One region of the Methylobacterium guangdongense genome, then DNA from elsewhere that is predicted to be linked to it. Evidence: predicted binding sites of a transcription regulator. Region 1 holds the regulator's gene; the other holds the start of a gene.
What was found. The regulator LexA, encoded in region 1, represses DNA repair genes until DNA is damaged. The targets are predictions, from matches to a motif close to TGTTCNNNNTGTGTTCNG.

Region 1 (3,380 bases):
GCCTCGCCTATCCCTTCGCCCTCGACCGGCCGGTCTGGTGGCTGATGGGGCAGGCGGTGGGCGGCATGCTGGCGATCTCGAACTGGATCGCCGGGTTCGAGCGGGCGAGCCTCGTGGTACCGGCCTTCGGCACAGGCGCGCTCGCCGCCCTGACGGCGGCCCTGCTGCTGGCGACGCTGCCGGCCTCGCGGCTGCGCTGGCTCGCCCTGCCACCCATCCTGCTGGGCCTCGGCCTGCTGGCCCGGCCGGAGCGCCACGACCTCTACGTCGACCGCCAGGGCTGGGGCGCCGCCGTGCGCGGCCCTGACGGAAGCCTCTCGGTCCTCGGCAGCCCCTCAAATTTCGTGCTGGAGCAATGGCTGAAGGCGGATGGCGACGGGCGGCGGCTCGATCGCGGGTCCGGCGCGCGCGCCGGGGGGCGCTGCGACCGGCTCGGCTGCACCGCCCTCCTGCGGGACGGGAGGCCGGTCACCCTGGTCCGCGACCGCCGGGCCTTCCCGGAGGATTGCGCCCGGGCGGCCGTGCTGATCACGAGCCTCACGGCACCGCCGACCTGTATGGGGCCGCTGGTGATCGACCGCCGGGTCCTGGCCGCACACGGGGCCGTGGCCCTTCGGGCCGACGGGGCCGGATTCACGATGCAGACCGCCCATGGCGACGGCCGGTCCGTCCCCTGGCGCCCCCGGCCCGCACCCAAAGCCGATCCCCCCGCCGAAACGGCCGGCGGCATGGCCGCGACCGAGGCGCCTCAGGCCCCGGTGGAGGCCGGCGCCGAAGCCCCGGCCGAGCCGCTTCAGTAGCGGCGCACGAGGCTGACGAGCCGGCCCTGGATCTGGACCCTGTCGGGACCCAGAACGCGGGTCTCGTAAGCCGGGTTGGCGGCTTCCAGGGCGATCGAGGAGCCACGGCGGCGCAGGCGCTTGAGCGTCGCCTCCTCGTCGTCGATCAGCGCCACGATGATGTCGCCGGTATTGGCGGTGTCCTGCTTGCGGATCACCACGAGGTCGCCGTCGAGGATCCCGGCCTCGACCATCGAATCGCCCCGCACCTCGAGAGCATAATGCTCGCCGCCCGCGAGGAAGTCCGGCGAGAGCGTGATGGCGTGGCTCTGGTTCTGGATCGCCGAGACCGGCGTGCCGGCCGCGATCCGGCCCATGACCGGGATCGAGACCGCCCGGCCGGATTCGTCGATCATCCGCGCGCTCGCCGGCATCGGCGAGGCCGCCGGCTGCCGGGACTTGCCGCCCTCCACCACGCTCGGGGTGAAGCGGCGCGGCTCGGGGGCCGGCGAAGCCGCCTGCGAGAGGCTTTCCGGAATACGGATCACCTCGATGGCGCGCGCCCGATTCGGCAGGCGGCGCAGGAAGCCGCGCTCCTCCAGGGCCGTGATCAGCCGGTGGATACCCGATTTCGACTTGAGGTCGAGCGCATCCTTCATCTCGTCGAAGGAGGGGGGAACGCCGCATTCCTGCATGCGGCTCTGGATGAACCGCAGGAGGTCCAGCTGCTTGCGCGTGAGCATCGACGGGGGCCTCGCGGCTTTGGGACCGCCCCGGGGACGGCCGCTGAAACAAATCGCGAACAGGTTAAACGTTCCGCAAGTGTTCTGCAAGAGCGTTATGGCTACGCTCTGTGCCGTCCGGCGGGATGGTTGTCGAGGCCCGTCAGCCGCGATCGGGATGCGCCCGTCGTATCGGTCTTGCGGGCCGGTGCGCAAGCTCACGCCGCCGGACAGGCCCCCGGCGCAGGATACGTGGCGGGGCGATTCGATCACCCCGTGAGCGAATCGGGACGGGGCGCGGCATGGGCGGAGTTCGACCGAGCAGACGTGGACTCCTCGCGGGTGGCGGCGTCCTGGCGGCCGCCGCACTGCTGCCGCGGGCCGCCCAGGCCGCGCCGCGGACCATCCTGAACGATGCGAGCGGCCTCAACCCGACTCCGGTGGTGCGTCACGCCAAGCTCCCGACGGGATCGACCGAAGCCCTGATCGAAGCCGTGCGCGCCGAGATCCGGGACGCCGCCACGGCGGGCCGCCCGGTCGCGGTCGGCGTCGCGCGCCACTCGATGGGCCGCCAGAGCCTCGCCCGCGACGGGACGGCACTGACCCTGGAGGGTGGCCCGATCGAGCCCGATACGGCCGCCGGCCTCTATCGGGTCGGGGCCGGGGCGCGCTGGTCGCAGGTCATCCGGGAACTCGACCGGATCGGCTTCTCGCCGGCGGTGATGCAGTCGAACAGCGATTTCGGAATCGGCTCGACCTTCAGCGTGAACGCCCATGGCTGGCCGGCGCCGCGCGGGCCGTTCGGCTCCACGGTCCGCAGCCTCCGCCTCGTCCTGGCGGATGGCAGCCTCGTGACCTGCTCCCGCACCGAGAACGCCGAGCTGTTCGGGCTGGCGATGGGCGGCTACGGCCTGTTCGGGATCGTGGTCGACCTCGTGGTCGAGATGGTGCCGAATGCCCTCCTGACGCCGACCTACGCGGTGATGCCGTCGGCCGACTTCGCCCCCGCCTTCGTGGCCGCTCTGGCGCACGACCCGCGGCTGCGCATGGCCTATGGCCGGCTCTCGGTGGCGCGGGCCGGGTTCTTCGACGAGGCGATCCTGGTCACCTACGCGGAGGCGGAGCACCCGCCAAAGGTCCTGCCCGCGGCGGCCAGCCAGGGCGCATTCACGGCGGTCTCGCGCGAGATCTACCGCGCCCAGGTCGGCAGCGAATTCGGCAAGCGCGCCCGCTGGATCGCCGAGACCCGGCTCAACCCGACGCTGGATCCGGGCCTCGCCACCCGCAACAGCCTGATGAACGAGCCGGTCGCCAACCTCGCGGCGCGCGACCGCAGCCGCACCGACATCCTGCACGAGTATTTCGTGCCGCCCGACCGGTTCGCGGGGTTCCTTGCCGCCTGCCGGCAGATCATCCCGGGCTCGGGCTGCGACTGCCTGAACGTCACCCTGCGCTACGTGGCGGCGGACCCCGACTCGACGCTCGCCTACGCGCCGACCCCGCGCATCGGCGCGGTGATGTCGTTCTCGCAGGGGCTCACCCCGCAGGACGAGGCCGCGATGATGCGCATGACCGAGGCGCTGATCGAGCGCGTCGTGGCGCTCGGTGGGGCCCATTACCTGCCCTACCGCCTGCATGCCCGGCGCGACCAGATGGCCCGGGCCTATCCGCGGCTCGACGCCTTCGTGGCGGCCAAGCGCCGGTACGATCCGGGGCTGCTGTTCCGGAACGCCCTGTGGTCGACCTACCTCGACTGAGCAAGGATCCGCCCGTGAGACTCACGCCTCCCCAGGCGGCAGCCCTCGCCTTCGCGGCCATCCTGCTGTTCGCCGCCGCCACCGACTTCATCCCGGCCTTCCGGGACGCGGAGGGCCGCGTG
Region 2 (3,380 bases), on a different contig from region 1:
ATTGGGGAACGAAGATGTAATCTATTCCGGTGAATCAGGTCACGGGCAACGGGTAGCGCGTTACCGCGATCGTCGTTGCATCGGCTGTTACCTCGAGCACGTGATTGACCAGATCGTCGCCGAGAGCAGAGATCTCACAGAGCGCGATATCGAATAGCTCCTCCTGCAGAATGAGATTCATGCCGGGCGGACCGTTCAGGCAGACGAGTCCAGCATGAATCGGCTGCGCGGCATGGAGCCCAGGCTTACCGGGCGCACCAGCTGCGCCGCGGAAGTCATAGGCATTCTAGGTCACCAGCGTCCAATCTTCCTCGACGGCGCGGAGGATCAGATTCCAGTCTTGGATTCCGCCGAGGCCGAGCCAGTGGACGTGCGAGGACTCAGCATATCCTCTGTCCCGAGCCATCATCGTCAACCGCTGGCTCAGGCATTCGTCGACCAGAAACTTCATCCGGCCGATTTACGCTGCATGATCTTGCGCGCGACGTGCTCGGTGCCGGCCGGCAAAGCGGTGCCGCGCGGCCGGCCACGCGGCGGGTGGGCGGCCGCGTAGACGATCGCAAGCTGGATCTGGCGATCGGTCAGCGACGGATAGGCGTCGCGGATGCGATCGATCGGCTCGCCGACGGCCACTGAGGCGGCGATGTCGTGAACAGGCACCCGTGTCCCGCGCACCACGTCTGCGCCGCCCATCACATCCTCGCTGCGTGACACGGCGGCCTCGGCCTCGCGCAGCCGCTCGTAGCTGCAAGCGGTGCGCTCGATGAACGGCGCAAGATCGACGCTCCAGTACTGCTCGCCGAGCTTCCAATCTTCGCCTGCGATCACCTTGCAGCGGTCGAACGCGATGTGACGCAGCCGTCCCTCGAAATGCGTGATGATGTGCTTGCGCTGGCCCGGTGTGAAGGTGTCGGCCGCCCCGTGGTAGAAGGCGATCATCACGCAGGCACCGGGCGTGAGCCGACGGCCGCCATCGAGTACGTAGAAGCCCTCAGGGAGCACGTGCTCGTCGATCGCGCGATCGACCGCCTTCACGGCGGTGCCGGAGACGAATGCTGCCTGCGGAGAGCGGAGCAGGATCGCCGCTTCTCCCATAGTCGCCTCCATAAAGTTTCCGCGGAAAAAGAAGATATATGGGTGATCGCTCCTTTTCAATGTGCCGAGGCGGCCGGCCCGAGCGCAGCGTCGCAGCCCCCCACCCCACACCCACCGGTCGCATCCTGACCCGAACCACCTCGACGCCGTTCGCGATTTGGTCCAGGGAAGCGGGATGCAGAACCGCCCGCATGCGCAGCCCGCCGGGGACGGCGCTCCGTCCTCCTCCATCGCCGCCCGCGCCATGGGCGCGCTCCGCCGCGACGCCGCCGGCTACCTCGAAGGCCTCAACCCCGAGCAGCGCCGGGCGGTCGAGACCACGGAGGGCCCGGTCCTCGTGCTGGCCGGGGCCGGCACCGGCAAGACCCGGGTGCTCACCACCCGCATCGCCCACCTGATCGCCACGAACCGCGCCCGGCCCTTCGACATCCTGGCGGTGACCTTCACCAACAAGGCCGCCCGGGAGATGAAGCACCGGATCGGCGCCCTGATCGGCCCGGCGGGCGAGGGCATGCCCTGGCTCGGCACCTTCCACGCCATCGGCACCAAGATCCTGCGCCGCCATGCCGAGCTGGTCGGGCTGAAATCCGACTTTACCATCCTCGGCACCGACGATCAGCTCCGGCTGATGAAGCAGGTGATCGCCGACCAGAACGTCGACGAGAAGCGCTGGCCCGCCCGGGCGCTGGCCTCGGCGATCGACGGCTGGAAGAACCGCGGCCTCGGCCCCGAGCAGGTGCCCCCGGGGGAAGCCTCGGCCTTCGCGTTCGGCAAGGGCGGCACGCTCTACACCGCCTATCAGGCCCGGCTGGCGACGCTGAACGCCGTCGATTTCGGCGATCTTCTGCTGCTGTGCCTCAAGCTCTGGCGCGAGAACCCGGACGTGCTCGCCAACTACCAGGACCGGTTCCGCTACATCCTGGTGGACGAGTATCAGGACACCAACGTCGCTCAGTACCTCTGGCTGCGCCTGCTGGCGCAATCCCGAAAGAACATCGCCTGCGTGGGCGACGACGACCAGTCGATCTACGGCTGGCGCGGCGCCGAGGTCGACAACATCCTGCGGTTCGAGCACGATTTCCCGGGCGCGGTGGTGGTGCGCCTGGAGCGCAACTACCGCTCCACCGGCCACATCCTGGCGGCGGCCTCCGGGCTGATCGCCAAGAACGAGAGCCGGCTCGGCAAGACCCTGCGCACCGACGACGAGCCGGGCGAGCGTGTCACCGTCACGGGCGCCTGGGATTCGGAGGAAGAAGCGCGTCTGCTCGCCGAGTCGATCGAGTCCCTCCAGTCCAAGCAGCATCCCCTGTCGGAGATCGCCGTGCTGGTGCGGATCTCCGCCCAGATGCGTGAGATCGAGGATCGGTTCGTCCAGCTCGGGCTGCCCTATCGGGTGATCGGCGGCCCGCGCTTCTACGAGCGAGCCGAGATCCGCGACGCGCTGGCGTATCTGCGCGCCACCATGAATGTCAGCGACGACCTCGCCTTCGAGCGGATCGCCAACACCCCGAAGCGCGGCCTCGGCGACGCCACGCTGCAGCAGCTCCACACCTACGGCCGCGCCAATCGGCTGCCCCTGCGGATCGCCGCCGAGCGCCTGATCGAAACCGACGAGCTGAAGCCCCGGGTCCGCTCTACCCTGTGGGCGCTCACCGAGAGCTTTTCGCGGTGGGCGCGCCTCGTGGAATCGCAGCCGCACAGCGAAGTCGCGCAGACCATCCTGGAGGAATCCGGCTACACCGAGATGTGGCAGAAGGACCGTTCGGCCGATGCCGCCGGACGCCTGGAGAACCTGAAGGAATTCGTCCGCTCCATGGAGGAATTCCCCGACATGGCGGCCTTCCTGGAGCACGTCTCGCTGGTCATGGAGGCGTCCGAGACCGAGGGCGCCGAGAAGGTCTCGCTCATGACGCTCCACGCCGCCAAGGGCCTGGAGTTCGATACCGTGTTCCTCCCCGGATGGGAGGACGGCCTGTTCCCCAGCCAGCGGGCGCTCGACGAGAGCGGCCGGGCCGGCCTGGAGGAGGAGCGGCGCCTCGCCCATGTCGGCCTGACCCGGGCGCGCAAGCGCGCGAAGCTGTCCTTCGCGGTGAACCGGCGCATCCACGGCCTCTGGTCGTCGACCATCCCGTCCCGGTTCATCGACGAATTGCCGGAATCGGCCGTCGACGTGGTCGAGGCCCCCGCGCATTTCTCCGCCGGCGCCTCGCGGTTCGACCGCAACCCGACGCCGTTCGGGTCGAGCTACGGCACGCCCGGCTGGCAGCGGGCGCAGGCCAACACGG

Region 2: the regulator LexA is predicted to act here: its motif matches at 1,243-1,260, upstream of AAHG09_RS20035 (ATP-dependent helicase).

Annotation. Positions count from the first base shown of each region.
Region 1 covers NZ_JBBXMX010000009.1:139,663-143,042, reverse strand. The annotation lists gene AAHG09_RS18300 (ComEC/Rec2 family competence protein) at 1-800, shown strand, start outside; gene lexA (transcriptional repressor LexA) at 794-1,522, opposite strand; gene AAHG09_RS18290 (FAD-binding oxidoreductase) at 1,804-3,258, shown strand; gene AAHG09_RS18285 (DUF4383 domain-containing protein) at 3,273-3,380, shown strand, end outside.
Region 2 covers NZ_JBBXMX010000011.1:47,784-51,163, reverse strand. The annotation lists gene AAHG09_RS20050 (hypothetical protein) at 35-181, opposite strand; gene AAHG09_RS20045 (DUF5615 family PIN-like protein) at 287-451, opposite strand; gene AAHG09_RS20040 (DUF433 domain-containing protein) at 448-1,095, opposite strand; gene AAHG09_RS20035 (ATP-dependent helicase) at 1,271-3,380, shown strand, end outside.